Regions from separate parts of the Paenibacillus vulneris genome, predicted to be linked through region 1. Evidence: riboswitches for the same ligand, from Rfam matches in the RefSeq annotation. Region 1 holds a riboswitch; each other region holds the start of a gene.

Region 1 (8,146 bases):
TGATCCATCACCAGGTAGTCTCGGCCCTGCCAATGCTCTCCCTGGAGTGCAGGGAGAAAGGACTTGCCGTCCCAGCCGGAAGGCACCTTCAGACCGACCATATCGGCAATTGTTGCGATGACATCCACATTGTAGACAAACCCGTCAATCGCCTTGCCAGGGCTCGGCATGCCGGGAGCCTTGATGATCAGCGGCAGATGGTGCACCGCTTCGGTAGCGCTTGCATGTTCGATGTAAATCCCCTGCTCACCCATCGATTCGCCGTGATCGGCACTTATAATGAAGCAGACCTCATCTTCGATGCCTAATTCGCGCAGCGTATCCAATAGCTGCCCGACATGCTTATCCATATAGCTGATCCCGCCGTCATAGCCGTCTACGGCATGCTTGAAATCGCTGCGGTTCGCGATTTGGCCGGGCATGGTTGCCGGGTATTTGTCCCCCCAGTGCAGGAACGGAGCCGACCGCGGGAAGCTGTGCTGCTGCTGGGAAGCTATCGTGGCTTCATCAGGAAAAGCTTTAACCGGGGCATCCTTCCACTGCTCCATATATTCGATAGGATAGGTATAGAACGTATGCGGATCCCAGTATTGAATGTGCAGGAAGTAGTTGTCTTCCTTCCCGAACTGCTTCAGCCATGGAATGACGGACGCATTGACTTCATCGGCATTCTCATTGCCTTCCTTAAGCGAATGGGTATGCACTTCGTTCCAGCCGGCAAAATACCACCAGGCATGGTGACGGTCTCCGAAGGAGGAGAACGTAACCGTTTTCATTCCTGCTTCACGCAAATACCGGGTAAAGAACGGAATTTCCCTGCTGTGCCCGTCCCCTTCGGGATATTGGAACTCCCCTCCCGGTCCCCAATGGGTTAAAGCCCCATGATGGATCCCGAAGCGTCCGGAAATGAAGCTGCCCCGTGAAGGAACGCAAGGAGAAGAGGCACAGTAGCAGCTGTTAAACCTTACCCCTTCCGACGCGATTTTATCGATATTAGGGGTCGTATTCCGATGATAGCCATAACAGCCCATATGATCCGGTCTAAGCGAATCGATATCCAAATAGATGATTCTCATGAATGCGCTTACCTCCTGTCTATGTTTCGTTCGTGAGATACTGTTATTATAGGGGAGGGAAGCCGCTCTCAAAAGGTTGAACTATTTTCAACCTTTTTTATGCATAACAAATAAGCTAACCGGGTTGTCCGAACGGTTAGCTTATAAAACCAGCGCTGCCCACAGCCATATGCTGTGGGCAGCGATCTATGTTAAGGGGGGTCGATTTCTATAGTAAAGCACAATTATTAAAAGAACCTGAACGTAAGATTATGTTAACATTAAATTTCCAGCCTGTAGGTCCCCTTTTTCCGCCATTGAATGAAAGCTGCCTGCTATTGGGAAGGTATTGAGCCCCTTCCGTGTTCATAATGAGCACAGCACACTACTCGCTAAACAGCTCGCCCAGCACCGCCTTTCTGTTCTCCATAAATCGTCGGGTGACGATATAATGCAGCGTCTCTTCATAGCGGATCGGCGCTACCGGAGTATGATCAAAATTCAATATTTGAGCATCCGGGTAGCCCAGTAAAATCGGGGAGTGTGTCGCTACGATAAATTGCGCCTCCTTCTCCAAATCCTTCATGATCCGCAGGAGCGCCAATTGCCGGGCGGGCGACAACGCGGCCTCAGGCTCATCCAGCAGATAGATAGCCCGTTTGCCGAAGCGGTGCCGGAATAGTGACAGGAATGCCTCTCCATGGGACTGCGCGTGCAGCGAGCGGCCGCCATAATACTTCAAGCTTTCCGGCATCTGGTCAATATGGCTTGCGAACTGGTAGAACGTCTCCGCCCGCAAGAAAAAACCGTTCGTTATCTTAGGCATCCAGGATAACCGGATATAATTGCCCAGGGAGGAGTCGGACGCATCGACCTCATAAACATTATTCCTCCCTCCTCCTGCGGTATTAAACCCGCATTGGTAAGCGATAGCCTCCAGCATCGTGGATTTGCCGGAGCCGTTCTCCCCGACAAAGAAGGTGACGTTGCCTTGGAAAGCAATCGACTTTGCTCCACGCAAGGCCGGGATACAAAATGGATAGGCTGCTTCATTCGGGAACTTCTCTTTCATGATTTCAACGCTTTTCAGAAACAAGAGATAATCCTCCTCCCATCATCTATGCTCAATCGAACAAGAACGTATGTTCCATATTATACCGCATCTAGGTTCATTTGGAAAGAAGCATCCGAGCTAATGTGTAGTCGGCATACCCTATATCCGAGTGGCCATTCCTTGTTCACGATCACAGAAAGTCTAGTTTAGATCCGAAATTGAGACCTGTCAGAGAATATGAATAGAAAACCGCTCCTGGAGGCCTCTTCCAATTTAAAGGCTCAAGTTCTTGTCCTTTGTCCAGAACAAAAGGCCATTTTCAAATTGATCGGGCATAATCAATATCTTTCCTCTCAGTAAACAATGTCTTGAATTCGTCTTAATCTTTACAGTAAACTCTAGATCTAGAGGCTATTGAACCCCGCTATTACATTAGGGTTATCCCTTAATAATCAATTATTCAAGCCACTAATATGGATATGAACGACGGAAAAAGTTAGAGTTTACTTTAATGACAGGAGGAGAAAGAAATGTCCACGATTAAAGAAATTTCGAAGGAAACCGGAATTTCCCCCTATACTCTTCGTTATTATGAACGGGAAGGTATCCTGCCGCACGTCAAGCGAGATTCGAGTGGCAATCGATCGTATGACGAAGAGAGTATGGAATGGTTGAATTTTATTTTGGCTCTGCGGGCGACGGGCATGCCGCTTGCCGAAATCAAGCGATATGTGGATTTGTACCAAGAAGGCGAGAGCACGCTTAAGATACGTAAACAAATGATGCTTAAGCATAAGGAAGAAGTGGAGAAGGACCTCTCGGAAACGATTAAATATTTGGAGCAAATCAATTACAAGCTGGCGTTATACGATCTGCAGGAAAAAGGATTAACCAAGATGCTGCCCTAGATCGATCGTTTTGCAATATTTCTCTCTAAGTGGAGCGCGTTCACTGGTTGGTAGGCGCGCTTTTTTGGGTGTATCCATTAGAGTAAACTATAAATAATTTTGTCTTATTCTTTTCCATATCACTCCACTTTGTGTGAATAACCACGGAATTATAGGATTTTCCGCCTGCACAAATGATTTATTAGCCAGGGCTTGACTTATAGTAAACTCTAATTGATAACCTAGAATCAAGCCAGCGACGAATGGCTAATAAATGAACAAAGGGGAAGTACACATGAATACAAAAGTAGCAATCATCACAGGCGCAAGCAGCGGAATGGGGGCGGCTACGGCCAAGCTTCTCGCTCAACACGACATTAAAGTCATGCTTGCCGCTCGCCGGGAAGAGCGATTGCAGCAGCTGCAGGATGAAATCCGCAATGCTGGAGGCGAAGCCAGTTACAAGGTGACTGACGTCACTTCGCGTGCCGACGTTGAAGCATTGGCGGATGAAACCATTCAAACCTATGGACAAATCGACATCTTGATTAATAATGCCGGGATCATGCCGCTCTCGTTTTTCAGGAATTTAAAGGTCGATGAATGGGAACGAATGATTGATGTGAACATTAAAGGTGTCCTCTATGGGATGGCAGCAGTGTACAAACATATGGAAGAACGCAATGAGGGACATATTATTAATTTCTCCTCCATTGCAGGGCACATCCTCTTCCCGTCGAGCTCTATTTATAGTGCTACCAAGCATGCCGTTCGGGTGTTAACGGAAGGCATGCGAACCGAACTGGGGGCTAAACAAAATATTCGGACGACCCTCATTTCCCCTGGGGCAGTAGAAACCGAGCTGTATGATACCATTACGGATAACTCGATTTATCCCGCGCTCGAGAAATTGGGGAGTCAGGAATGGAACCAACTTGACCCTAACGACATTGCCAAAACGATATTGTTTGCAATCCAGCAGCCGACTAACGTGACAATTAACGAGTTGATTGTCCGCCCCACATCGCAAAGCTTATAAAACGGTGCCGCCCAACTTCCATTAGTGGTGAAGTTGGGCGGCGATTTCATTACTACATAATTTTTAATTACGTGAAACAAAAAAAGGCATCCATGGCAGGATGCCTTCCTTCTACGTTTCCCCCTATAAATCAACTGCTCAAGCTTCTCCCCCGCGGCATGTCGGGAAGCTCATTTACAGAGACAATAGCCTCTGATTTTTTCTTGGGCCGCTTCCAATACTGCTCGTTTCCGGGCAAATCATCGAACCAGGCTGCATCCTTGGGGCAGTCCATTATCATGAATTTGCCGTATTGATCCTCGCGGGACTGATGATATTTTAAATAAGCCTTGCCGTTCTCTATCGCCAAAATCTCGATTTTTCCGGACGTGTGGCTCATGGATAACCGGATTCTTTTTCCCAAGCCGGAGGTTCTTGCTTTAGCCTGCTCGACAATCCGGTACACCTCCTGCAGCGAGAGGACAAAATCGCGATTCCCGGCAACGGGACGATTAATAAAGAAATAATAAGGAGTCACGCCTGCCCACGAGAGCTTGTCAAGCAGCTCGGCCAAGACGGCCGGGTTATCATTGATTCCTTTAAGAATCGGCGTTTGATTGACGACGATAGCGCCCGCCTGATGCAGCGCCTCGAAGCCCCGCTTGGCTTCAGGTGTGATCTCGCGAGGATGGTTAATATGAGCCATAACATAAATGCGCTTGTCGGCTGTGGAATATTGGCGAATGGTATCAAGCAACGCCTCATCCTCATAAATTCGCATCGGATTAAACACGGGGATTTTGGAGCCCAGCCGTATAATTTGCACATGCTCGATGGCTCTTAGCCGTTCCAGGATAGAGGCAAGCTTAGGCGTAGCAAGAATCAAGCTGTCGCCGCCCGTTAGCAGCACATTGTTGATTTCGGGGTGGGCGGCGATATAGTCCAGGCCCGGATTGACGTCGGACAGCGCTTCCTTGACATCGTTGCGAAACAACCGTTTGCGGAAGCAGTACCGGCAATAGGCACCGCACACCTCCGATACGATGAGCAGCGCCGTCGTCTTATACTTATGCTGGCACCCGGGGACCACATAGTTCGTATCCTCGTCGGATGCATCCCAACGGCCGTATTCGGACAATTCCCCTTCATTCGGAATGACCAGCTTTTTGATAGGATCGCTCGGGTCGCTCCAGTCTATCAGCTTCAGGTAATAATCGTTCACGCGAAACACGAACTTATCCGTTATTTGCTGCAGTTTCTTTCTATCCTGCTCCGGGATTTCCGTGATTTTGTTAATATCGGTAATATATTTCGGTTGCGGCATGGGGGATCCTCCTTGAATTGACAGATTGTTTAGGCTGCAGTGCACCTGCTTTCCTGCGGGCTTGGCTTCCTCCTTACTCTTTTCCCTGTACTAACTGAATGTCTGGCAGCATCCCTCCCTCGCTCTTAATATGAAAATTGTTTTTTTGCCATAATAAGTAAAATTTTATAATTATTGGTTTAGATAACAACAAAAAGACCCGAGCAGCAACAGGGCCTTTGTACTTTAGACTGCTTGCATGCAGTCCGGTACAACGCCGACTATCGCTCAATTCGGGTCCATTCAGCCAAAATAAAAAGACCCGAAACCACGGGTCAATGAATGCAATACAGCATGCATAAAAATTCAATTTGACCCATCCACTGCTGACGAGGTTAGCTGCCGGGCTCGGGAAAGATGGTTCCCTACATGCAAATCATGATTCGCCCCAAAAAGTGGTTCCCCCGCTTTCCGATGAATAAACCGGAAATTAAGCGTATTCTTATCATACACTACGGTCAAGGTTGAGTCAAATTGTATCAGGAGAATTTTGGGATCCCAACGGCTTCATTGCTCTCTCAGTACAATACCCCACAGGGTACATTGCCCTAATGAAAAGAGGCAGCCCCGGCGATCGGGACTACCTCTAATGTACCGTTTAGTTCAACGTCTTCAAAAACCGCTTGGCCTGGCCGCCCGGCGTTTCGAATAACTCATACACATTGACCGATATCGGGAATTCGAACTGCTCGCTCTGAATATTATTCGTTACAATATTTTGAATGCCGCTGACCAGCCTCTGCGCTCCGGTAAAGCTTCCATCCGCCGTTCCCAGCACACGGCCCAGCTTGTCGACGACCTCAAAATGCAGCTTGGAGAAATTGGAATCGACCACCACATTTTCCGCCTGCTTGATCTCCAGCTCCAGCTTCATTTTATAGGAGTATGAGCTGTTGGTAGCCAGGTAGTTCGTGCCTACCGTGGAATTAACCAGCCTGATGTCAAAAGGATACAGCTGCATCGTATCGGAATCCGTCTCCTTCTGCAGCGCCGTTTGTACGGAAGCGACAGCGACTTTGTACGGAGCCGCCGTCTGGCTGTCGAGCAGCCTCAAGACAAGCCCCTCTCCCGCTTCGGTTTGCGGCACGTTAAACGCATAGCTTACGACATAGCTCAACCCCGGATTCATTGAAGCGGATACCTCCGTCTGGCGAACACCGGAATAGGCTGCACCGCCGCTGCCCACAAGCTCCGCATCAAAGGCGGGTGTCGGTATCGGCTTATCGCTTGTGCTGGTAAGGATAAACTTACCGACCGCCGTTTTGTAGCCTTCTCCCGGATTCTGGGTCATATGAAGCTCCATCAGCGACACCTGCGTATGATCCAGAATTTTGGAGAGAGGATCTACCGCGATCGGCGTCCCCATAGCATAAGCCGATGACACAGCGGAACCGGCTTGATTCCCGTAAGGCAGCGAGACGGCCACTCTGCCGATGTCGATAGCGACTCCCGCTTTCCCGCTTGTTCCGGAAGCTTGAGAGCCGCTTGCCTGAGAGCTTGCAGGCAGGAACAGGTCGGTTGTCATCACGAGCAGCCGGGCCGGATTTACATTGCTTTCGAGCGGAATCGCAAAATGAATATATTGCTTCTCCCCGGGCTCCAGCCCGACCGCATCCTTTTCCGTCCTTACGCCGGTGTACGTCTTCTCTGCACGCGCATCGATTCGAAAATCAGGAATCGTTTCCCGCCCTCCGGCTGGATTCTCAGCCAAAAGCGTAACGACCGCTACGGGCCCTTTCTCCGTATTCTGTCTCTCATAACCGACCGGCGTATAGGTCAGGTCGGAGTTGATTCCAGGGATAGAGAAGGCTGTTCCCCACGCTAGTTCCTTGCCGGGAAGCGCGCTCCCGGTTGACGGGTACCATACTTCCGAGCCAAGCGGAAGACTCAGTAAGACGGTCTCCGCCTTAGGATAAGCATAAGGATCGACCTTCACAAAGGACAGTCCGGCAAGCTTCATTGAAGCCTTGCTGTCCACCGTGCTCATGTAGACCAGCTCGCCAATCTCCATAGGCTTGAGCGCCTTCTTGTTATCCGAGCTGGCATCCAGCGTGTATTCGACGCCATCCTGCGTCTGTACCCGAAGCTCGTAATCCGGTATACGCTGCTTCGCGGAGGCTCCGTTATACAGCCGCACGGTAACGGCAATACGGCTGCCGTCCGGCGTAGACTCTACGGAGACGCTTTTTACAGCAGCCTGGATCGCCTCCGTCAAATGGTTGCTTACCGCCTCCTCGGCAGATGCGGCAGAAGCCGCAGGAAGCTGGATGCCTCCCTGCATGAGGAGTGCTGTTCCCAGCACGACAGACGCCAGCGTCTTTTTCCATCGTTTGCTCATATGTCATGACCCTCGCTTTCTGATTATTTCGCCTTCTGCTGCTCTTGAGGAGCCGCTCCTGAAGGGGCAGGCGTTGCCTGGGTTGCAGCTTCGACTTTTTGCCCGTCCTTAAGCTGATGCTGTCCGGTCGTGACGAGCTTTTCGCCTTCCTTCACGCCTTCCAGCACTTCCTGATACGAGCCGTTGATTCTGCCGAGCTTTATTTGGCGCTTCTGGTACGTATCTCCTTGAAGGACGAACACATAGGTTCCGCCCTCTTCGCGGATAATGCTCAGCGTCGGCACAACAACGACCTTCTCTTCATCCTCTGTCGTCAATTGAACCATGACGCGCGTTCCCGGGGTGATGCGATGGTCCGGATTCGGTACCTCAAGCTCCAGCGTGTACGTTTTTGTCTGGGCGCTCATCACCGGAGCCAAGTAACTGATCTT
Region 2 (8,146 bases), on a different contig from region 1:
GTGCAAAATAGCCTCCAGCTGGCTCTTCGTCTCTTTGGTAAAGAACCGCGAAGCCAGGTTGTTATAGATCGTTTTACGGCGCTGCACAAAAGAAGCCTGAACGACCTCGAAGAAGAAGGACTCGTCCGTCACCGTCACAGGAGGCGCGCTCCGAACCTTCAGCTTGATGACGGCCGAATCGACATTCGGTTGAGGAATGAATACCGTATGAGGAACGATCGTAACAATCTCAGGCTCGCAATAGTACTGCACCGCAATGCTCAAGCTGCCGTAATCCTTGCCTCCCGGCTTGGCCGACATTCGCTCCGCCACTTCCTTCTGGATCATAACGACAATGTTCTCCAGCGGCAGCTTTTCCTCAAGCAGCTTCATAATAATCGGCGTCGTGATGTAGTACGGCAAATTTGCGACTACGCTCACTTTGGAGAATGCCGCGAAATGCTGTTCAAACAATTCCTTCAAATTGACCTTCAGTACGTCGCCATGGACGACACTCGCATGCGGATAGGCCGACAGGGTCTCCTCCAATAGCGGGAGCAGTCGCTGATCGATCTCTACGGCAACGACGCCGCCGGCGATTTTGGCCAGCTGCTGGGTTAAAGCCCCGATCCCGGGGCCAATCTCCAGCGCTCCTTTGGAAGCATCCAGATCTGCGGCGGTAACGATTTTATTTAATATATTCGGATCGATCAAAAAGTTTTGACCCAAGCTTTTTTTCAGCGTAAAGCCATGCCTTTGAAGAAGCTCTTTCGTTTTTTTGGGGGAGGCAATGTCCTCCTGCATATTGAAATGGATATTTGTCATGATTCGCCCTCTTTTTTCTCAAGCTGCTTCCATGCCTCCGCGAACTCCTCGCGGGAAATTCGAAACATTCGGCAGCGGTTATAAAATTGCTTTCCGTTGCAGTACCCGATACCCAAATGCTTGCCCATTTCCATACGACGGGCAGCAGCTTGCGGATGGACGATCAAGCCGGCGTCAATCAAGTCCTCCCAAGTAATGTCCGACTCTTCAGCCTCATAATCGGTTCTTACATTCGCAAGAGCCTTGCGGATGACCTCAACCGAAGCATTCTCTACCCCGATGTCCCCTTTGGCCGTCGCCTCTTCCTGAGTGATAAAAGCATGCTTACAGCCCTTCACCTGCGCCGTAATGATTTTACGGATGCGCTCACCCGCATGGTCGGGGTCCGTCAATATGATGACGCCGCGGCGCTGCTGAGCCAGCTTGATGCGCCGGATAACGTCTTTATTAATCGCGGAGCCGCCCGTTTCTATGGTCTCGGCTTCTACGGCTCTTTTGATGGCGGTTGTATCGTCTTTGCCCTCTACCACTATAATTTCTTTGATCATCTTGCTTACCTTCCTTCACCCTATACCAGAATCATCCATACGGCTTTCTTTATACTAGCCTTTGTTCCCGCCACTTTCAAGTGATGACGAAGCCTGTCCGCGTGAACTTGCCCTGATCACATAAAAAAGAAGAGGTAGCCCTCTTCTCTTCCTTTAGCATATATATAATGAGTCTTCCCCAATTGCAGGTCCTTAGTCCGCGGTTGGTTTCTTGGGTCCTATCACATAAACGGTATACCCGCGCTTCAAGCCAAATCGGTTGGCATAATCGTTGCTGTCAAAATACACATCGATAATGTTTCCTTTGACTGCACTTCCGGTATCCTCCGCTCTGCGGAATCCAAGCCCGTCAATATAAACCCACCAGCCCAGCGGAACCACCTTGGGATCCACTGCAATTGTGCGACCTTCCGTTACTCTCGTGCCTGTAGACGTAAGTCCGTACTGCGGATGCTCTGTGCTCTTTCCTGTCGAAGCAGCGCCCGCTGAATAAGCGGTCAATGTCACATTGTTAATGACCTGCTTGACGCCGAAGGAAACTCCGCCTTTTGTTACTTCCTGTAGATTTGGCGATGATGCTGATAATACAACAACCGGATTTTTGGTGCCTACCGCGACAATTTTATTGACGCTCTCTGATTGAACCTTTTGGTCCACTACTTCTTCGGATACAAGCTTACCGTCTTCGTACATCTTTTCCTTTTTCTTCACAACCAGGCCTTCCTGGCCTTCCTGCACCACTTGCTCCTTGCCTTTTACCAATTGAGGGTCGTTCTTTTTCACAACGTCATAGGCTATCTTTTCTTGAACCTCTTCAACCTCTTTGGTTACCCGTACGATTTGAATCTCACCGCTGTCAGGCAGATCGGCATCCACGACAGGGGTTACCTTGTCAAGCTCTCCTACCTGAACCTGTAAATCATTCAATGCGCCGCCCACCGTCTTTTGCACCGTGTACAGCGTCTTCGTTTCTCCGTCAGCCGTCAGCTGAATCGGCCTTGCATGCTCGATCGTAATCCGGTCCCCGGATTTTACTTTCGAATCCAGCGCTGCAGAGAGACGATCATGCTCTCCTACAGTGACGCCTTGCTCATCCAGTAAATGCTTCAAATCCCATTGCTTGGTGTAAACAATGGTTTCTTCTCCGTTCACGACTACGGTCACCTTCTTGGTAGCCGTACCGTATAACATTAATAAAAACATGAAAGTCAACGCGAATGAAATAATTGCTATGATCGATATCAAACGCAAGTTTTCATGCCTCCATCGCAATGCGAAGGACATGCTGGATGATCGTCTTACATGGGTTTGCTCGTGTTGAATAGCTCCCACTAGTTCGGTCCTCCTTCAAAGCCCCGCCGTCGAGTGTTACGCATGATTGATCTGACGCGACTATGGTTAAGTTTTGCAATCTGTTGGTTAATAAAGAACAACGCCTAACGACGTTCTTTCACCCAGGAACAACCTCCATGATCGTTGAGTAAACGTATCCTGGAAGCACTGAAGGTTTCACGAACACTCATTCTGCTCGAAAAAGCTTCTCCTGTGCGGTCAACTAAGGGCTGCAACTAGCAATCCATATCGTTTCTCCTGCGTGCGGCCAGCACCTCCTCTTGGCTGTAGGTAATGATTATGTTGTCGGATAGTTATCACAATGACGGGAGAACAAAAAAAGTCACGGAAAGAGGACTCTTCCCGTGACTTTAGGTTATTTCATCAGTAATGAAATAAAGCACACGACAATCATACCTCTCTCTTAACGCTTACGAGGTTAGCTGACGGATTCGGACTTGAGAGTCGCCCTACTTGGATCCGGGTAAACAAACATCTACCCATCCAAGACTCACCCCAGAAAATGTGACCTTAGCCTTATTTTCAAATCAAGACTGGCCTTTTGCGGTTCCCCCGTTTCCCTTACGGAAACTCAGCGATAATGGAAAATTGGTAATCGTATTAAGTTAATATTGAGTTTACGCTGTCGGATATAAAGTTGTAAAGTATACAAACTCGGCAAAAAAGGTCCGTTTTTGTTCAATTCCGATTTTTTTGATCGATTTCTTGAGCATAACCCATGTATTTCTCAACTTGACGTATTTTTTGGATTGTTTTTCTCTCGTTTTCACGTTTTCGACGAAAATAGGGCTGTCCCAACCCCCCTTTTATTTCACCGTAATCCGAACAATGTAACTGCATTTTTCGTAGTCGCGTGAGCCAGCTCCTCCAGGGTTAACCCCTTGATTTGTGCAGCGGTTTCTGCGACTAATTTCACATATGCGGTTTCATTTCTTTTCCCTCGATAGGGGTGCGGAGTCAAATAAGGCGCGTCGGTTTCAACCAATAAACGGTCCAGCGGAACTTTCTCCAGCACCTCTTTGGGCTGCTTGGCATTTTTGAATGTGACAGGGCCGCCGAAGGAGATGTAAAAGTTCATATCGAGGCACATCTTGGCCGTCTCCCAGCTGCCGGAGAAGCAATGCATGACACCGCCGACCTCCGAAGCCTTCTCTTCTCGAAGAACCCGGATAATGTCTTGGTGTGCGTCCCGGTTATGGATCACGATAGGCATACCCAGCTTGCGGGCCAGACGGATTTGTTCCCGAAATACTCGATCCTGTACATCCTTGGGAGAGGTATCCCAATAATAATCCAAGCCTATCTCTCCGATGGCCACCACCTTCTCGTGCTTGCACAGCTCTTCGATCCATTCCAGATCGCCCGGCATCATATCTTTGGCATCTTGGGGATGCCATCCGACGGTTGAATAAATAAAGTCATATTGCTCGGCAAGCGCAATCGAGGTAGGGATCGTTTCGCGATTAAATCCGACATTGATGATTCGACTGATTCCGCTTTCTAATGCCCGTTGGATAACCTCATGTCGATCGTCATCGAATTGAGGGGCGTTCAAATGGGTGTGCGTGTCTATCAGCATAGCGGCAATTAACTCCTTCATATGTAAGTTCAATTTGGTCCTTGCAGTTCGATAGACGAGCTTTTATTCCATGCCAAGCAGCTTGCGGTGCTCCGGATGAATGGAGCCCGGATCAGCGGATAAGAGCTCCTCCGGGAAATACAGATGGTATTTCCCCATATGAATACCGCTGATGGACCGGACAATTTCCGACTTGCGCGAAATTTCCGTCAACGTATGCTTTTGGTCCAGCAGCAAAATCGGCAATTTTTCGTCATGGACTCCCGGCCGATACACATCATACGAAAGATCCGACGGAAAATCAATTTCGAGGTAGAAGGACGGATCCAGATTCAGAGCCCGCATCGTATCGCGCAGCCGCTCTATTTGAAGCGCGTCGATCCTCTCCAGCATGACATACTTAAACAGTTTGCGGTTAAGGAAGCGAGAGCACAAGTCAACCAGAATGGCATCCTGCTCGTTGGTCCACTGCATCAGCACCGTCTGCATAAAGGCTTCATCGAGCAAATGGAACTCTTGTATGGACAATGTCCCCCGGAACAGGTTTAAGAGCGGCGGCAGCATAAACGAGAAAGAATAGTTTTCTTCATATAACTGTTTCGCTCTTTCAAAAATTTTATGCAGAATAACCTCCGCGCTGCGGGTAACAGGATGAAAGTATACCTGCCAATACATCTGGTACCGGGACATCAAGTAATCCTCGACAGCATGCATGCCGCTCTCTTTCACGACAATGTGGCCTTGAAACGGTCTCATCACCCGCAGAATGCGTTCCAGGTCGAACGTCCCGTAATTGACACCGGTATAATAGGCGTCGCGGAGCAAGTAGTCCATCCGATCTGCATCCAGCTGGCTCGAGACGAGGCTGACGACGATTTCCTGCTTGTACGTTTTGGCGATAACCCCAGCCACCCTTTGTGGAAAAGTGGGGGATACGCGCTTAAGCACCTTGTTCACTTCGGTATCTCCAAGAACGATCCGGCAGGACCATTCCTCGTGATGGGTCCCGAACGTTTTTTCAATCGAGTGGGAAAAGGGGCCGTGTCCGACATCGTGCAGAAGGGCCGCGCACAAGGAGAGCAGCCGCTCCTCCCGCGGCCAATCCTCATAGCCGTTTCGTTCGAATTGCGATATGATTTTGCGCGTGATTTCGTAAACCCCGAGGGAATGGGAAAATCGGCTGTGCTCGGCGCCGTGAAACGTCAGGAAGCAAGTGCCGAGCTGTCGTATACGACGGAGGCGTTGAAATTCTTTGGTGTTAATCAGATCCCAAATCGTTTGGTCCTGCACGTAGATGTATTTATGTACCGGGTCTTTGAATACCTTTTCTTCCTGTAAAGGACTCGACATGATGCGTAACCTCCCTAAAGCTTCTTGTATTTTCGACACGGAATGAGCAGGAAAATGATGTTTTTGTCGAACTTTGTCGTATAAAACTTCCAAATGTGAACAGAATATGTCTTCTAAATTTTTCTTTAGTATGGAATATATTCATAATACTATGTTTGGTGTCTATAGAAAAGGTGCATATTTGCAAGGTTTTTCAGCAGCCACTCTGTTTTATATTGAAGTAGAAGGATAGACTACCATATTTTAACGGCAAAAAATGCAATTTTCTAGTTGACTATTTTGGGAATGGTTGGTATCATAAATCTTAAGAATATTGTCGAATAATGACGATTTATCTAATTCGAGAGGGGACTTTTATATATGATGAAATCTACTGGTATTGTTAGAAAGGTTGACGAGCTGGGACGTGTTGTTATCCCTATCGAGCTTCGCAGAACATTGGGCATCGGCGAAAAAGACGCTTTGGAAATCTATGTCGACGGTGAGCGCATCATGCTGAAGAAATATGAGCCGGCCTGTATTTTCTGTGGCAATGCAGAAAACGTCTCTTATTTCAAAGGTAAAATTGTTTGTCACGAATGTTTATCGGAAATGCCAATACCTGTGACAAAATAAGAAAAATAGGTTATAATAAGGATAGCACTTCTTACTAAGGTAATTCTAACCTTTTTCATATCTCCTCTATTCCCCAATCCATGAAATTTCATGAGATTGGGGATTTTTTTTCCGTTTTTATTTGTGTTAGCGTCACCTATTATAATAGAAAGAACATGTCACAAAAGTTCCGCCAAGCCTCCATTTCTACAGTTTGGCGGCGGGAAAGCACGGGCACATCATCGACGGGCTTGTACGGCCTGCGTAAGCCAATAAAAAATCAGCCGATCCGGCAATGAGCCGACCGGCTGATTTCGCCGCTTCCGCATTCGCGATCTACTTTTGGTGCAAATAATTGTACAGCTCCCGCTTCGGTATCTGTCTGTCCGCTGCCGCGCGTTTTATCGCTTCCTTGCGGTCAAGCCCTTGAGTCGTATAATGCTCGACGTGCTCTTCCGGGCTGAAGCCTTCCCACCAGGCGTCCGAAACTTCATTCTCCGAATCGGTGCTGCCCTGTACGACGATGCAGTATTCTCCCTGGGGAGGATGCTCCTGCAGCAGCTCATAGCATTCTCGGATCGTCCCTCTTGCCGCTTCCTCGTATTTCTTGGTCAGCTCCCGCATCAGGCACATTTGCCGTTCCGGATCCCATACCTCCAGCATCGCTTCCAACGTCTTCATTATGCGATGAGGGGATTCATAGAACAGCATCGTTTCGTTCCTTTGCTTAAGCGATTCAAGCTCCTGCTGCAGCGGCTTTCTGTCTCTCGGCAAAAAGCCCAGAAAGGTGAAACGTTCTGTCGATAGCCCCGATACGATCAAGGCCGATAAGGCCGCGTTGGCGCCTGGAATGGGTATAACCGCTATTCCTGCGTCGATAGCTTGTCGAACCAGATCCGCTCCCGGATCGCAAATGGCAGGCAGCCCTGCATCACTGACAAGCGCAATGTCTTCGCCTGTTTGCAAAAGACGAATCAGCTCGGGCCCGCTTGCATGCTTATTATGCTCGTGGTAGCTTACAAGCCGTGTTGCGATATCAAAATGGGTTAGCAGCTTGCGTGTCTGTCTCGTATCCTCTGCGGCGATCCACTGCACTTCCTTTAAGATGCGCACCGCACGAAACGTCATATCCTCCAGGTTGCCGATCGGTGTTCCGACCAGATATAGCTTCCCTACTCCATTATCCTGCTGATAGCTTTTCTGAATGTCCACGTTTGTCCCTCACTATGTAACGGTCGGCTGGATGAGCTCGTCACGCTTGCCGTAATATATCTCCATCAGCTCGTCACAATAGTCCGTTTTATTTTTATATACGATCAGCGGCGGCAGCGTCCTAAGCTCCGGCTTCCCGTCTCTGAGCGCCTCAATCAACACCATATTCGCTTCTTCGCCTGCACGCGGGTGTACATACCGGATTCTTTTGGGCTCCAGTTTATACTGACGCATCGTGCAAAAAATTTCGACTAACCGGCTGGGCCTGTGCACCATCGCTACGCGGCCTCCGCTCCGTACCAGCCTACTGCTGGTTCTGACGACATCCTCAAGCGTACAGAACACCTCATGCCGTGCAGCCGCCACATGCTCATTCCCATTTTGCTCCCCGTTCGGAACGGGAAGATATGGCGGGTTCACGGTCACTACATCGAAGGTCCCGTTCCCCAGCTGCTGATGAATCGTGCGCAAATCCCCGTGAATAATCTGAATCTGGTGATCTAAATCATTCAGCTGGACGTTGCGCTCCGCCATATTCGCGAGCCGCTCCTGAATCTCTACGCCAACGATCGAAGCCTTCGTGCGCGTCGACAGCAGCAAGGGAATCACTCCGTTCCCCGTACAGAGGTCGACCATCCTTCCCCTCGGCGGAACATAGCTAAATCTGCCTAACAACACCGCATCCATCGAGAAGCTGAACACTTCA
Region 3 (8,146 bases), on a different contig from region 1:
ATGGATATTGTCGTTCAAGGTCTGGAGGAATCCAAATCGGTTACGATCATCTCGAATGAATATGAGGAAATTTCCCATGCGATCATGAAGCGGCTGGGCCGCAATACGACGTATATTTACGCCAAGGGAGGATATTCCAAGGAGGATACCCAAATGATCTATTGCGTCGTTACGCGGCTGGAGCTGAGCAAATTGAAAGCACTCGTTCAGGAAATAGACGAAAGAGCCTTTATTTCCATTCAGCAGGTATCCGATGTGCTGGGAGGTAATTTTGACAAAAGCAGCATCCATTGATACGGTGGAAGATGATGGTTTGCCGCGATACACGTTTTTTAATGAATTATTAATAAATTATTAAGATTTATGCTTTATACTGATCCCGTCATCTTGATTTGGATGGGGGATTACTTTTGAACTACGCGATTTTTCAATTTATTAATCAATGGGCGGGACAGGGCGGCTGGCTGGACAGCGTGATGGTGTTCTGTGCCCGCGATCTGGTTTGGGTTATGCTGCTCATTCTGGCTGTGCTGTGGATCAGCGGCCGCAGCGTGAATCAAAAAGGAGTATTCTACGCCTGCCTGTCAGCGGCCTTGGCAATTCTCGTTGCCGGGTGGATCATTTCACCTATCGTTGATCATCCGAGACCGTTCGTAGAGCATCAGGTGCATCAATTGGTTCCCCATGACGCAGATCCGTCGTTCCCAAGCGACCATACGACCTTCACGTTCTCTATTGCCTTCACGGTATGCATGCTGTTGAAGCGCCGGATGGGAATATTGATGATAGTATTGGCCAGCCTCACGGGCATCGGACGCGTGTATACAGGGGTTCATTATCCTGCGGATATCGCCGGAGGGATCATCCTTGCCCTGCTGTCCAGCATGCTGGTCGTTAAATATCGCGGCTTTGCAGAGCCGCTGGCCAAGCTGTGCATAGGGATTTACAATAAGATCGCTGCAAAACTTCCGTTCCTGCCGCTAGGCGACAGAGCGCGAGCTCAGTCCAACAAAGCATAATACCGTGCAAGGAGAAAGCCTGTACCCCTTCAAGTAAGGAGGACAGGCTTTACGGTACGGTATAATGAAATAAAGAACAACCTGCCCTGATTCAACAAAGGCAGGTTGTTCTGTCTTAATACGGCCTTATAGATTAGTAAAGCACACCGCGGGTTACGATAACCAACAAGATAAAGAGAACCAGGATAACACCTACGCTAGTAAATCCGAAACCTACACCACTCATTTGAAATTCTCCTCTCATATGCTTAGTTTTGGAAGGGGGTATTGCTTATTCCCAAAATAAGTATATGTAAGGGGGAGCCCCAGTGCTTGGATCAATGCCCTTACCCGATAAATGGGGCGTCAGTACATTTGGCGGCGGCTCAATAAGTTAAATGGACCCGTTCCCCTGTGACGGCATCGCAAATCGAATCGAAATGCGTCAGTGTGTAGACAAGACACGCTTTAACGGTCTCTTCGGGCGAATGCCTGTCAGCCAGCCGGTAGGACAGCCTGGCCTCGATATGAGGAAATAGCAGCTCCCATGCGGTTTCGGCTACAATCTTAGGCTCACAGCATCCGAGATTGCTTCTTGCTTCTTTATCCGCGTCGCCGCGGCTGGCCTGGAACAGCTTCAAGGCATCCATGACATGAGAGATATTCCAGGTGTCCCGGTCTATAATCAGTCCGATCTTGCCGCCCATGATAGGAATCCCGTGAAGGAAGCGCTGCATCTCGATCTTGATTTGATTTCCCTGCATGCTCTCTACAATTCGGCCGTCCGATTTATGAATAAAAGCGAACTGCCAGGGCTCCTCCGAAACGGATTGCTTGAGATAAGATACGGCGATGTCCAGAGCGCGGGCCGCTTCTTCCTCCGATACAGGCGGGTAGAAGGGATGCGGCGCCGCCAGATCCACGTCCGTGACATGCTCCTCCAGCTTTAACTCATCATAATGTGCCTCGGAAAAGACGGGCTTACGCACGATATGAACCGTTTGATTGCGCTCCGGCAAAGACGTATCCAAATCGATAATTTCGATAAAATCGCTTTTATCCGTATAAACCAACTCCCCCGTTACAGCATCAAATACATCATGCCTGCATAGATAGAAGGGATGATCCGAGGGATGAAACAAATTCAAATAGCAGAGCGTCAGCTGGTCTGGCCCTAGCTGCTCCTTGAATATATCCATAGGGATGTATTCGCTGCTGCCCGCAAATTCGCAATCGTCCCATACGCACCAGTAATGAAGCAGCTCGAAGGAACGGTTCAATGTGATATGAAGAGCCTGCTGAGTGCTAACCGGAATCCCGTTATGCTGCCTGCCATAGACGAAATCATAGCGTTTTTGTCCAATTACCGTCTTATTGCGCAGAACCAGTTCCTCGGGGTTGATTCTTGCATCCAGCTTGCGGATCCATTGAAGCACATGGGGATAGACGGCTTCATATTGAGCATCGCTGAGCTCTTCTTTCGGTTCCTTATTGCTTTCTCTATCGTCATGGCGGTAAAAAGCAACCAGCTGGCCGGTCAGGGCATCCAGCTCGGCCCGAATCGTGTGCGGGTTCACGAGCATATTGTCGTCCAGCCTCGGTTCGCCTTGCTTGTTCCACTCGAGCTCTACCTTATAGTAGGGGGCTTGTTCAGGCGAAGAATTGCGAAAAATGCCGCTGGAAACCAATTCGTGCGTATCGGGGATAGAAATCTGCTCACGAAGCTTCGCAATAGCCTGCTGAACGGTAAGTAGTTTCATTTTGGGCAGCTCTCCTTTTTCTTATTATGTTACATACGGCCTTTTTATTGCATGGTTGCCGAATATAGAAAAAAGCCGCAAATCCCTTGGAATTTGCAGCTTTTACAGCAATTATTTTGATGGACCTGACCGGCTTTCAATTCCGATAATCCCGGCATGTACCGGAATCAGCCTAGAAGCCAAAGGCCAGGCTTATAGGAGCTTTTCACGGCTTGAAGGCTTTGGATTGTCCGCGGGCAGTGCTGAGCGTCTGCCAATGCTCACTGCTCAAGTGCTTGGCTAAAAATACGATTTGGCCGACATGATACCCGTAGTGGGATACTTGACGCTGGATCGCTTTGATGACTGTATGGGCTTCGCCGCGAATGGCAACCTGGCGCAGCAGATCGTCTGGCTTTAACCCGGAAAGCGCATCGAATAATACGCTCCAGCCCTGCTCCCACAGCGCCATCAGCGCAGGACGATCCAAGCCTTTGGGCTCGAATTCGCCGTCCCGGTCTCTTGTAGGCTTTTCCCCGTCGGAAGTCAAGAAATCCGTCCAGCGGGACAGCATATTGCCGTGCATATGAAGAATCATCACTTCAAGAGAGTTCGATTCCTTATCAAGGAGGCAGTGAAATTGGGAATCATCCACTTGCTTCATCGCTTTGTCGGCCAATTGCTTCATGCTTTGAAACGCTTCAATGCTTTCTTGCAGAAAAACCTCGTTTACTGATGGACTTTGCTCCGATTGCGCCATACTCCTCATCTCCTACATTCGAATAGATGCCTATTCTTACGATATACGAAGCGGGGACGATTGTATATCAGAATGTTTTTATAAGGAGTATAACGGAAATTTATTTATTCTTCATTCATCGTATAATAATTCAGCATGACGCTTGTAATGCCAAGTACGACGTAGATGACATATTCCCCCAGGCCCGTTAAGTAAGCGAAGGGAAAAATAACAAACCAAATGCCGGCCAACAGCGAAATCCAATTCAGCCATGAATTCCAGCCCGATGCTTTGAAAATGAAAGCCAGAAGCGACGCGATGAATTGAAGGGAACCAAAGACAACACTGGTGATAACGGCGCTTTCGTGAGTCAAATCAATCCAATGAGGGCCAAAGACAAACAAGAGACCAATCAACGCAGCCAACAAATTTTTAACCGCCATGATTACACCTCCCGAAAATTGAGATAAGCCATCAACACCTCATAAGGGGTCTATTCTATGTATATGCAAGCGGTTTCAAAATGGTTCGGCGCTTGGCAAAAAAAAGATCTCTATGTACGGCAAAGCCCCCGGTGCATGAAGCGCCGAGGGCTGTGAAATCCTAAGAAATATTAGTTCGCGATAAATTCTTGTACCCATTCGCCGTTGTAGTAAGCAACACCGATTTTGGTGTAGTTAGGGCTCATGATGTTTTGACGGTGACCAGCGCTGTTCATCCAAGCGTTCATAACCTCTTCAGGGTTACGTTGGCCTTTGGCGATGTTTTCACCTGCATAGGTGTAGCTGATTCCGTATTGCTTCATCATGTCAAACGGAGAACCGTACGTTGGGGAAGTATGGTCAAAGTAGTTGTTGCTGTACATGTCCTTAGCTTTATCCATGGCCATATTCGCCAATTTGCTGTCGGAAGTCAATGCAGGAAGACCTGCTTTGGCACGCTCTTGGTTCACCAAAGTAACGACTTGGTCCGCGAAGGCGGATTGAGAATCCGTTACAGCTTCTTGGGAACCGCTGTTATTTTCTGTTCCGCTGCCATTGTTCGTAGTGCCGTTCTCGGTAGTTCCGCTGCCATTATCGGTAGTTCCGCTGTTATCTGCAGTACCGCTACCGTTATCGGAGCCGTTATCTACAGTGCCGGAACCGGAGCCGGAGTCCGTATTGCCGGTAGTACCTTGGTCCTGACCTTGACCAGGGTTGCAATTAAAGTTCATGTTAGGGAAGTTTTTCCAGATGATTCCTGCCAGCCCTTGGTTATTACCGGAGCCAATCGTTTGCCATTTTCCTTCTTGACCTTTCAACAAGGAATTCAAATCAATATTTCCTAGATTCTGACCTTGGCCTTGCAGCAAGGAATTCAGATCGATTCCGTACTGTTGAGTGATTTGAGACAAATCGCCAGCAGACACAGTATTCGCCGGTGCGGCGGAAACGGCGCTAACGCCGATGATTGGGCTAAGGGCCAGTACACCTGTCAATACAACTTTCTTGAAACGGTTCAACAACAAAATCCTCTCCTTTTCGCGGCCTGCGAGGTTAGCTGACGGATTCGGGTCAAAGAGCAAGCACCCTGCCGCAAGACGCGGCTTCACCCCATGGAATGGGTCCCCCGTGCTTTCATAGAAAGCTTCGGCCTGATAGTTTTGTTTGTTTGCTCATGCCCGGTTCGTTGTGCATCCTGCCGGGCTCTCTTGAGCCACTTCATTGTAGCACGTGCCTATACAGATTTCACGGCACAAAGTCTTCCAACATTGGGCGATAGAAACAACAGCAGCTTCCTTACGATTGAAGAAAGCCGCTTTGTTTTTATACTGAAGGCCAAAGCAGACAGGCCGCATCTATTAGAAAAAATAGAACTGATATCTTCGAATTTGTCCTGCTTTAATACGTGAAATGAAAGAGTTGCGAAGCTCAACAGCATTTTATACTTTTTTACAAGATTACTGTATAGGTGCTCCGAAATCGATATGCTATGATGAGATCACTATTGGATTGTAAGCGTCTTCTTGGGAGGGATAGCGGATGCATCCATCGCAATTGTTAACCGTGTTAGTGGTAGACGATGAACTGCCGTTAAGAGAGGAGCTTCGGCTCTTTCCATGGCACAACAGCCTTGCCGAGCTTGTAGGGGAAGCGGAAAACGGTGAAGAAGCAATGGAGCTGTGCCGTAAGCTCAGACCCGATGTGGTGATTACAGATATTACGATGCCCGTTATGGATGGTATGGACTTATTTCGGCGGATCAAGCAGGAGTTTCCGCTGACGCAGGTTGTGCTCTTGACCTGTCATAGTGATTTTGCCTATGCCAAGGAAGCATTGAAGCTGGGGGCTTTAGAATATTTGATCAAAGTATCCCTGCTGGATACGGAACTGGAGCATGTGCTGAATAAAGCCCGTGAAGCTATTCAGCGGGAGTACAATTATAGGCGCAATGAAATAGACAGGCAGCGCTGGGAGCTGACAAGACTGTTAAGCAGCACAGGCAAAGAACCAAAACGGGTGGAAGCGATAGATGCCATTTTAAAAAGCTGGGGCGTCTTATGGCCAATAAGGATTATCCGTCTGCATGTCAGTGTCCGGCCGCAGGAGGAAATGTTCGCCCATCATGAGCTCCAGTCTTTGTTAAGTGAGCGGGAGCTTACCGATGACCGTGACAATCCGTGCTGGCGTTGGATAACGCTTGGACCGACGGATTATATATGGATCCAGCGGGCTGCCCCAGAAACAGGGACGACCATACTGCTCTCAACCAGGCAGTGGTTGGAGCGGCTTCAATCCGCCATCGATGTGCGGGCCTCTTATTTAAGTGAAGCCGTAAGCCTCTATGCCGTCATTGGGCCTAGCATTTCATCCGCGGTTGACTTGCTGTCTGCCATTGAGCTTACCAAGCTGCCAGCCGCGGCTGTTTTCTATGATACAGGGGGGGCTGTTTATGAAATGTCAGCGGCTTCAGGAACGATCCGGCCATCCATCAGACGATCGGCTGTAGATGGAACTCTATCCAATGCGTTAAATTTTGAAATGCTGACGGAGCTTATGAGACAGACAGCGGCCGATAAGGCGCTGTTAATCGAATTTTGCCAAGGGCGGCTAACGGAATGGGTGAATCAAGTAAGGCCTGAGCCCGCTGGCTTAAAGTCGTGGCTGATCTCCAACCGGAAAGAATGGATGGGGGAGCGAGATAATGCTCAACAGCAGGAGCTTATCCAGAAGCTGCAAGCATCAAGAACGGCTTCGGAGCTCCTATCGATGGTCATTCGGGAGGTGGAAAACCGGGGGAAGCTGAAGTATCGCAAAGAAGTGGCACAAGCGATACAGCTCATCTCCAATCATATCGCAGAACCGATTACATTAACGTGGGCCGCGGAACGGGTAGGGCTCAGTTCCTTTTACTTAAGCAGATTATTCCGTGAAGAGGTAGGCGAGTCGTTCAATGAATATGTGACGATGAAGCGAATCGACAAAGCCATTCATCTGTTACAAACAACAAGCCTGAAAGTATATGAGGTTGCCGAGCAAGTGGGGATTCCGAGCTATCGCTATTTTTCTGTGCTTTTCCGCAGCCGGACTGGCGTTTCTCCAACGGAATATAAGAAAGGCGGTGCCGGGGAATGAAACGATTGTTGAAATGGTTTCGAAGCAGAAGCATAGCGACGAAGCATTCGTTGTTTCTTTTTAGCGGCACCCTGGTGCTGTTCGGGCTGCTGGCTTGGAACAGTTTACACGATGCGGAGCAGCTGTTCCGGAAGCAGGTGCTGTCCGACGCGCAGGTGATAATTGACCGCACGAACCTTTATATGGACGCCTATCTGGACAATGTTCAAAACATTCTTCTCCTGCTTTCGGCACGGGAGGATCTGTTCGAACCCGGGCAAGAGGAGGAGGCAGTCAATGTGCTGCGCACCTATGCAGCCAATAACAGCACACTGTACAAAACCTTATATTTCGTACGTTCAGACGGCAAAGTGCTGTCCAACACCCAGGTTTATTACGATATTATCGGCAATCCGCATCTTGCTCAGCTCTACGAGCAAGCCCGTAAAAATTACGGCGTCATGATCAGCGAGCCGTATGAATCTCCGTTATCAGGCAAGACGGTCGCCTTCCTATTTCCTATTAGGTCCAAAGCAGGCGATCAATTGAAAGGGATGGCTGTCGTGGAAGTGGATTTAGTGAGGCTAACGACCATGCTATTACAGCTCATGAGCTCCAAGAATCAAACCTTTACGATTATTACGAATAAAAATCACGTGGTTAATACATACGATACGAGCTGGCCGATGTTTTATTATGATCTGCTGCCGTACAATACGAAGGTTTTTCCGCCGGATCTGAACAGCGATTTTATCGAGCAGGTTGGGGATTTGCCTGTAGGTGTGACAGAAATAGACGGAGCAAGAAGTAAGCTTGTCGCTGTCAAGTCCGGGATGAATAAGCTTGGCTGGTACTTTGTTTCTTTTATCGAAGACCGTTATTTTTATCAAAACATCATTAGTTTATACAACAACTATAGGACGGCTGCAGCGGTATGGATTCTGCTGTTGCTGATAAGCTCCTATATCATGAGCCGCTATATTACTTATCCGGTGCGTATGCTTGTAGCCAAAATGGACCGTGTCCGCGATATTGAGGTGCTGCCGAGCATATCCGTTCAACGGGAGGATGAGATCG
Region 4 (8,146 bases), on a different contig from region 1:
CTGCTGATTGCCAAGAACAAGGGGATTGAAGTCTCAAGCATCGGGATCGATACTTGGGCCGTCGACTTTGGGTTTATCGGCGCCAACGGTGAGCTGATCGGCAATCCTTATCATTATCGGGACCGTCATACCGAGAATATGATGGAGAAGCTGTTCGAACAGATTCCGGCTTCCGACATTTTCGGAAAAACGGGCATACAGTTTTTGCAGTTCAATACGATCTTCCAGCTCTTTGCGTTGAAGCAGGCCCAATCTCCTTGGCTGCAAGAAGGTAACCGTTTTCTTATGATTCCGGATTTGCTGAGGTATTTCTTGACGGGAGAAATGCACAACGAATTCTCCAACGCAACGACAACCCAGCTGTTTAACCCGATCGAAGGAACGTGGGACAAAGAGCTTCTGAAACGGCTGGATTTGCCGGAAGCCTGGTTTGGCGAGGTGCTGCAGCCGGGCAGTCCGGCCGGGATGCTGCAAGCCTCCGTATGCGAGGAGCTGGGCATTCCTTCAGTTCCTGTTATCGCCGTGGCGGAGCACGATACAGGTTCCGCTGTTGCGGCTGTCCCGGCAACGGACCGTTCCTTCGCTTACTTAAGCTGCGGAACCTGGTCGCTGATGGGAACCGAGGTACAGCAGCCGGTCATTAATGAAACGGCGCAAAAGCTTAACTTCACTAACGAAGGCGGAGTGGAAGGAACCTACCGCTTACTCAAAAATATTATGGGCTTGTGGATTCTGCAGGAAAGCCGCCGTGTATGGGAGAAGGCAGGGAAATCCTATTCGTTCCCTGAGCTGGTTCTATTGGCTCGTGAAGCCAAGCCGTTCGGCGCCTTCATTGACCCGGATCATCCGATGTTCCTGGCTCCGGGCGACATGCCGACACGGATCGTTCAATACTGCCGTGAAACCGGGCAGCAGGCGCCGGAAACGGCCGGCGAGTTCGTTCGCTGCATCCTGGAGAGCTTGGCCTTGAAATACCGCTTTGTCTTCGAAATGACCGAGCGTTTATCGGGACAGCAATTCAACGGCCTGCATATGGTCGGTGGCGGCATTAACAACACGCTGCTGTGCCAATGGTCGGCGAATGCTATAGGCAAGCCTGTATGGGCAGGGCCTTCGGAAGGCAGCGCCATCGGCAATATGGCGGTGCAATGGATCGCCCAAGGCGTATTCGCCGATATTTGGGAAGCGCGTCAGGCTATCCGAAGCTCGTTCCCTGTTGAGGAATATCAACCTGAGGAACAGGAGCTGTGGGGGCCTGCTTACGACAGATTTGTTAAGCTGACAGGGCTTGCAGAATCATCTAATCTGTAAAGAGAGGGAAGCTATGCTAGCTGCGGAGCGTTACGAGAAAATTGTAAGTGTGGTCAATCAAAGAGGCGCTGTAAGAGTTTCTGAGCTTAGCGAGCTCTTTCAGGTGACGGAGGAGACGATTCGCCGGGATCTGGACCGTTTGGAGCAAGCAGGTCGCCTTGCCCGCTCACATGGCGGAGCGGTCAGTATCAAGGACGACCAGCAGCCGGAAATTCCTTATTTCGAACGGGAAATCACCTACGCCGAGGAGAAGAAAAGGATTGCCCAGGAAGCGATCAAGCGGATCGGTCCGAACGATCGGATTCTTCTTGATGCCAGCTCTACGGCCTGGTATATGGCTGCGGAAGTACCTGATCTTCCTCTGACCGTTCTTACCAATTCGATCAAGGTCGCAACGGAGCTGAGCAAAAAGGAGAAGATCGATGTGATCTCGACGGGGGGCATATTGGCACAACGTTCCTTATCCTTCGTCGGTCCTCTGGCAGAGCGTTCCCTGGATACTTATCATGTCGATAAGGTATTCCTATCCTGCAAGGGCGTCCATCTTGAGCGCGGAATCAGCGAGTCTAACGAGCTGCAGGCCCGCATCAAAGAGCGGATGATCGGTATCGCGGATGAAGTCATTCTTCTGGTCGACTCGAGCAAATTCGGCGTGCAAGCATTTACTCATGTTGCGGATTTGTCCGATATCGATGTCGTTATTACGGATCACCGCATAGAGAAAGAGATGGTCGAGAAGCTGCAGAATCTTGGAATTACGGTCATTACGGTATAAATAGAGTCCCTATGAGAGAGGATCTCCATATACATTATGTGAATAAAAAACGGTTGGCCAATGTACTGGCCGACCGTTTTTTATTATCAAGATAGAACGGATAAGATTCCGATCGCGATAATTTATTAAACACTGCAGAATCACTGACACACCTTTGTCAGTGTGGGCCGAGTACAATAAGATTACCCAATATAAAGTGATCTTAGGAGGTCATGCAGATGCAAGGTGCACAAACGTTTCGAGGGATAGCTACAATCAGTTTTTGGGCGGATGATCTGGATAAGGCAAAAGCGTGGTACACGGAGCTTCTTGGAATCGAACCGTATTTCGAGAGACCGGGCTATGCCGAATTCCGTCTTGGTGACTATCAGCAAGAGCTGGGACTGATTGATAGACGCTATGCACCCGCAGGTTTAGCGAAGGGCCCGGGAGGCGCAACACTTTATTGGCATGTAGACGATATATCCGCGGTTCTCGATAAGCTGTTGTCGATGGGGGTTCAGGAGCTCGAAGCGATGAAAGAGCGCGGCGGCGGCTTCATTACTGCCTCCGTTGTCGATCCGTTCGGCAACATTATCGGGATTATGAATAACCCTCATTATGTGAAGGTGAGGGACTCCATAAGAGGAGAATAGCTTGCTGGAGGACATGTCTGCCTTTAAGCTCTTCTGCTTCGGAGGTCTACTGTATATAAAAACAGGCTGCACAAGCAGCCTGTTCCGCCTTACAACGTAATAGCCTTGGCCCCTATGTACCTGGAGCCCCAATAAGAGCTGTACAGCGAATCAATATGAACTCCGCGGGAATTCGTAGCCGAAATGAACTGCCCGTTCCCCAAGTAGATTCCGACATGGGAGGCCCCCGCGAAGAATACCAGGTCGCCCGGCGAAGGGTTGGCAACGGCGACTCCTACCGTATCGTACATCTCATTCGAGGTTCTGGGGAGATCGATTCCCTGGTTAGCGGCAATGACAAAACGGACGAATCCTGAACAATCAAACCCGTTCGGAGTACTGCCTCCCCATCGATAAGGAACGCCAAGATAGGCTTGGGCGAACTGCAGCATCGTATCCTGCTTCTTGGCTCTGTACCAGGCAGGGGCGTGGTACTTCCCATCCGCATCCACGATAGCAAGCTGATTGTCATTATCCCACTGCACTTTATAGCCGAGTGCTTCCGAAATGAAACGGAGCGGGATATATACGCTTCCCCGATCCATGCCGATCAAGGAAGTAACATCGATTTTTTTTCCGTTGACAAGCACAAACGTATCCCCGGTTTTCAACTCCAGGGTCTGATTTCTCTTATTCATGGAGACACGAATTTCTTTTCCTTCCCTGGACCAGTTGATCTGGTATCCAAGCGCTTCCATCAGTGGACGGAACGGTACCTGAAGCTGGGAGTAAGTGTCCACGACAGGCTGCCCCTCAGGAAAGTTCACGATCGTATCATTAACCTGAATCTTGACTCCTTCATCCAAAGCTGAGGCATGGGCATGTACTCCGGCAAAGAGACTGCAAGAAATAAATGCAAACGAAAAAATAAGCTTTTTTCCAAAAAACTTCAAAACTTGATTCCTCCTAATTGCCTCCGAGGTTAGTTGACGGGTTAGGGAGAGGTTGTCCCCTATTCATCCGATAAACCGACGAATATTCACCCCAAAATAAGATGTCCCCCGTACTAGCACTTATGCTGTGCTGATTCGGCATTTTTTACTAAAAGCTGTCCTTACATTGTATTCGTGATTCCATCGGCGAATCAGTGGGTAAGCTTCGCCAAACGCTCCATCATTTTCCGAAAAAAAAGGATAACTTTTCATGAGCAGTTACCAAGATACACCATAGGGGGCCAAAGATAAAGGGACTTGCGGCACATTTTTGCATGGGAACAAGACTTACGCGGAGGTAACTTAATATCCCCGGACTGCCTATCTTACCTAATGTTGCGTACTGTTAAAAAAATCCAAGGAGCGGTATGATGAGAATGGAAAGTACCGCAGCACTCAAAATAAGGAGGTATGGGTTATGGAGTACACTTATTTAGGCCGTTCCGGATTGAAGGTGAGCAGGCTGTGCTTGGGAACCATGAACTTTGGCGTCGATACGGACGAATCGGAGGCTTACCGGATCATGGATGCGGCTGTAGATGCAGGGGTTAATTTTTTTGATACGGCGAATGTATACGGCGGGCCGGGTGCGCGAGGGAGAACAGAGGAGATTATCGGCCGTTGGTTCGCTCAAGGCGGAGGCCGCCGGGAGAAGGTCGTGCTGGCGACCAAGGTATACGGAGATATGGAGGACCCGAATGACGGGCCTAATGCGGCCAGAGGGCTCTCTGCGTATAAAATTAGACGACATTTGGATGCCTCATTGAAGCGGCTTCAAACCGATCATATTGAGCTGTACCAAATGCATCACGTGGATCGCCATGCTGCGTGGGATGAGCTCTGGGAAGCGTTCCGCGTGTCCATTTATCAAGGCAAAATCGGCTATGTGGGGGCCAGCAATTTTGCAGGGCGCGATTTGGTGAAGGCTCAATATGAAGCCAGGAACCGCCATTTCCTCGGTCTTGTGTCGGAGCAGCACAAATACAGCTTGCTGTGCAGATGGCCCGAGCTGGAGGTGCTCCCTGCGGCGGAGGAATTCGGAATCGGGGTTATCGCCTGGAGTCCTCTTGACGGCGGTCTTCTCGGCGGCAATGCGCTCAACCCTGCCCAAGGGTCGCGCAGCGTCCGCATCCAGGCACGCGCCGAAGAGCGGCGCGGCCAGCTGGAGGCGTTTAGCAAGCTGTGCAAGGAGCTTGGCGAGAGCGAAGCCAATATAGCGCTGGCTTGGACATTAGTCCATCCGGCGATGACAGCGCCGATCATCGGACCAAGGACACTGGAGCAGTTCCAGAGCACGCTGCGTGTCACGGATATCAAGCTGGATGAGGACGTGCTGAAGCGGCTGGACGAGATTTTCCCCGGACCTGGCGGCGAAGCGCCTAAGGCGTATGCCTGGTAAGGCGGAATAGCCAATAACAAAAAAGCAGCGGCAAGCCAAGGACATGGCTTTCATGTCCAGCTGCCGCTGCTTTTTTTCATTCCATCATTTCATTAAAAATCAAAGTTGTCCGGATCCGGACCTACCCGAAGATCCTGATTCAATCGGTCTATTCGGTTCATATCATCGGCCGATAGCTCAAAGTCGAACAAATCCGCGTTTTCGATAATCCGCTGCTCTTTGGTGGATTTGGGAATCGTGATCACGCCATGCTGCAAATCCCAGCGCAGAATCACCTGGGCTACTGATTTGCCGTACTTCGCCGCGAGCTCTTGAAGGTCAGGATGATCCAGTAGCTGGCCCTGCATGAGAGGAGACCAGGCTTCCAGCTGTATGCCTTGCTCCTTGCAGAAATCCCGCAGCTCCTGCTGCGTCAAGCGAGGGTGGAATTCAACCTGATTGACTGCAGGCTTGATCTCGGCATCCTTCATCAAGTCCTTCAGATGATGGACTTGGAAGTTGCTTACGCCAATGGCTTTGACGCGGCCTGATTTATACAAAGTCTCCAAAGCTCTCCAAGCCTCTTTGTATTTGCCTTGGACTGGCCAATGGATAAGGTACAGATCCAGGTAGTCCAAGCCCAGCTTCCGCAGGCTGGTTTCATAGGCGGCAAGGGTCGATTCATAACCCAGGTCAGCATTCCAGACCTTCGAGGTGATGAATAGATCCTCTCTTCGGATAGAATGTTCCCGAATAGCCTCACGGATCCCTTCCCCTACGCTTTTTTCATTCTCATAAATAGCCGCCGTATCGATACTGCGGTAGCCGTGCTTAACGGCGGACGCAACGGCCTGCACCAGCTCGGAGCCTTCCGCCACTTTAAATACGCCGAGTCCGAGCCAAGGCATGTTCACTCCATTATTTAAGGTTACGGTATCTTGTACATGTTTACTCATTTTAATATAGCCTCCCAAGAATTTGTTAATAAAAAGATTGGTTTTGATTCAGCCTATAATCAAGCGGCACTGTCCAGCTGAACGCGAGCTGCATCCTTTTTTTCCAAGAAGCGGCTCCAGCCTGTTAATATAATGGCTCCAAACACCATGACGGCACCAACCCAAGGGGTGTGGATAAGCCCCAATTGATTGACGACGACGCCTCCCAAATAAGCGCCAATCGCAATACCTGCGTTGAACGCTGCAATATTGACGGCAGAGGCTACATCGATTGCTTTTGGTACGAATCGTTCGGCTAGCATCACTACATAGACCTGCAGGCCGGGCACGTTCATGAAAGCCAATAGCCCCATCAAGAAAATGGTCAGCAGGCCCGCTGCTTTATATGGCGCTGTGAACGTTAAGGCGGCCAGAACAACGAATTGCAAAATAAACATATAAAACAACGCGCTAATAGGCTTACGGTTGGCCGCTTTGCCTCCGATCACATTACCGATAGCAATGGCAATGCCGTAGAGAAGAAGGAGCAGGGCGACAGTCGATTCCGGAAATCCGGTTATTTCATGAAGCAGCGGAGACAAATAGGTAAAGACCACGAAGGTTCCGCCGTATCCCAAGGCTGTAATGGCAAAGGCCAGAAGCAGACGCCCATGGGTAATAATCTTGATCTGCTCTTGCAGCCGGGTTTTTGTACCGGGGCGCAGAGAAGAAGGGACCAAGACTACATTGGCCAGCAAGGCCGCCAGCCCAACGGCTGCGATAGCGATAAAGGCTGCTCTCCATCCCAATTGCTGACCAAGGAAGGTTCCCAGAGGAACTCCGGTCACTGTAGCCACCGTCAACCCGGAGAACATGATGGATATCGCGCTGGCCCTACGATTCTCGGGCACAAGATCTGCCGCAATGGTCGATCCGATCGACATGAACACTCCGTGCGAGAATGCCGTAATCACTCGTGCCGCCAGTAACACGCCGATCCCGCTTGCAGCAGCCGCGATAGCATTGCCGGTAATAAAGACGATCATGATCCATATCAGCAGCGTTTTCCGTGACAGGCCTGAGGTTAAGGAAGTCAGGATCGGGGCTCCGAAAGTAACCCCCAATGCATATAGAGTAACGGTAAGACCCGATGTCGTAATGGATATTTGTAAATCCTGTGCGATAAGGGGGAGCAGCCCTACGCTGATAAACTCCGTCGTTCCTATCGCAAAGGCGCTAATAGCCAATGCCAGCAGAGCTAGAGTACTTCTCCTTTGATCTAATGTCATTTTGTACCACTCCTATAGTATGGTCATCACCGGCCGGTAAGTGCTATTATGATGGATAAGCAAGTGAAAGGGAAGTACGTACCTTGAAGTGCTATAGGTACTTCAGAGTAATATAGGTACTAAAAAGTGCCTATAACAGGAGGGAACTGGCGATGATCAAAAAGAAATATAACATTTCCGTAGAAGCGACCTTAGAGGTCATCGGGGGCAAGTGGAAGTGCGTGATTCTATGTCATTTAACCCATGGGAAAAAAAGAACCAGCGATTTAAAGCGGCTGATGCCGGGCATCACCCAAAAAATGCTGACCCAGCAATTGAGGGAATTGGAGCAGGACGGTATCGTCAAACGGATTATTTACAATCAGGTTCCTCCCAAAGTGGAGTATGAGCTAAGCGAGTATGGCTGGAGCCTAAAATCGATTTTAGACTCGCTGTGCGCCTGGGGTGAGAAACATATTATTAAAGAATATGGAGATAAATTTGCCGTTCTGGAGGATAATATTCTTAACCACAAAACGGAGGCGGAGGATTCGGAGCTTCAGGAGGTTTAATTTTTCCTGCTCCTTATGACACGATAAGGTTATATTCCCCTTCCATGCGGTTGGCTGTCCAACTGAGAGTTAAAAGGGGTTGTCTATATGGCGGTGTAAGCGGTGTGACCGGTACTGTCCGATCCGCCGCTTCATCCATACGGCCAATGTTTCTGCTAAATTCTCTTTCTCTGCGGACTACTCAAAATTAACCTTCAGAAAAGCTCGAATCACCATCAAGAAGGCTATTAATAATAGCACTAAATTTTCGACTGAAAAAGCTAACCAGTACTCTCTCTTTCTAAGCACCCCGAAAGGATTA

Evidence for each region. A riboswitch is a leader RNA that binds a small molecule or an ion and turns the genes downstream of it on or off. The one in region 1 is predicted to bind cyclic di-AMP.
Region 2: it holds a riboswitch for cyclic di-AMP, as region 1 does, so the genes downstream of both, ABEA66_RS28630 (resuscitation-promoting factor) here and ABEA66_RS10790 (KamA family radical SAM protein) in region 1, are expected to answer to the same signal.
Region 3: it holds a riboswitch for cyclic di-AMP, as region 1 does, so the genes downstream of both, ABEA66_RS23245 (CAP domain-containing protein) here and ABEA66_RS10790 (KamA family radical SAM protein) in region 1, are expected to answer to the same signal.
Region 4: it holds a riboswitch for cyclic di-AMP, as region 1 does, so the genes downstream of both, ABEA66_RS07895 (C40 family peptidase) here and ABEA66_RS10790 (KamA family radical SAM protein) in region 1, are expected to answer to the same signal.

Annotation. Positions count from the first base shown of each region.
Region 1 covers NZ_BAABJG010000010.1:132,892-141,037, forward strand. The annotation lists gene ABEA66_RS10770 (sulfatase family protein) at 1-1,076, opposite strand, end outside; gene ABEA66_RS10775 (AAA family ATPase) at 1,441-2,151, opposite strand; gene ABEA66_RS10780 (MerR family transcriptional regulator) at 2,640-3,017, shown strand; gene ABEA66_RS10785 (SDR family oxidoreductase) at 3,292-4,035, shown strand; gene ABEA66_RS10790 (KamA family radical SAM protein) at 4,166-5,338, opposite strand; cyclic di-AMP (ydaO/yuaA leader) riboswitch at 5,687-5,824, opposite strand; gene ABEA66_RS10795 (hypothetical protein) at 5,976-7,715, opposite strand; gene ABEA66_RS10800 (efflux RND transporter periplasmic adaptor subunit) at 7,739-8,146, opposite strand, start outside.
Region 2 covers NZ_BAABJG010000037.1:46,040-54,185, forward strand. The annotation lists gene rsmA (16S rRNA (adenine(1518)-N(6)/adenine(1519)-N(6))-dimethyltransferase RsmA) at 1-804, opposite strand, end outside; gene rnmV (ribonuclease M5) at 801-1,352, opposite strand; gene ABEA66_RS28630 (resuscitation-promoting factor) at 1,545-2,684, opposite strand; cyclic di-AMP (ydaO/yuaA leader) riboswitch at 3,097-3,292, opposite strand; gene ABEA66_RS28635 (TatD family hydrolase) at 3,517-4,284, opposite strand; gene ABEA66_RS28640 (HD domain-containing protein) at 4,348-5,634, opposite strand; gene ABEA66_RS28645 (AbrB/MazE/SpoVT family DNA-binding domain-containing protein) at 5,995-6,249, shown strand; gene rsmI (16S rRNA (cytidine(1402)-2'-O)-methyltransferase) at 6,565-7,440, opposite strand; gene ABEA66_RS28655 (tRNA1(Val) (adenine(37)-N6)-methyltransferase) at 7,453-8,146, opposite strand, start outside.
Region 3 covers NZ_BAABJG010000027.1:71,958-80,103, forward strand. The annotation lists gene ABEA66_RS23220 (YitT family protein) at 1-294, shown strand, start outside; gene ABEA66_RS23225 (undecaprenyl-diphosphatase) at 411-1,019, shown strand; gene ABEA66_RS23230 (YcdB/YcdC domain-containing protein) at 1,385-2,758, opposite strand; gene ABEA66_RS23235 (DUF1572 family protein) at 2,964-3,497, opposite strand; gene ABEA66_RS23240 (SPW repeat domain-containing protein) at 3,602-3,919, opposite strand; gene ABEA66_RS23245 (CAP domain-containing protein) at 4,090-4,977, opposite strand; cyclic di-AMP (ydaO/yuaA leader) riboswitch at 4,986-5,120, opposite strand; gene ABEA66_RS23250 (response regulator) at 5,498-7,090, shown strand; gene ABEA66_RS23255 (cache domain-containing sensor histidine kinase) at 7,087-8,146, shown strand, end outside.
Region 4 covers NZ_BAABJG010000006.1:540,438-548,583, reverse strand. The annotation lists gene ABEA66_RS07910 (rhamnulokinase) at 1-1,311, shown strand, start outside; gene ABEA66_RS07905 (DeoR/GlpR family DNA-binding transcription regulator) at 1,325-2,086, shown strand; gene ABEA66_RS07900 (VOC family protein) at 2,305-2,721, shown strand; gene ABEA66_RS07895 (C40 family peptidase) at 2,811-3,653, opposite strand; cyclic di-AMP (ydaO/yuaA leader) riboswitch at 3,657-3,804, opposite strand; gene ABEA66_RS07890 (aldo/keto reductase) at 4,111-5,091, shown strand; gene ABEA66_RS07885 (aldo/keto reductase) at 5,184-6,026, opposite strand; gene ABEA66_RS07880 (MFS transporter) at 6,086-7,294, opposite strand; gene ABEA66_RS07875 (winged helix-turn-helix transcriptional regulator) at 7,447-7,845, shown strand; gene ABEA66_RS07870 (hypothetical protein) at 8,023-8,146, opposite strand, start outside.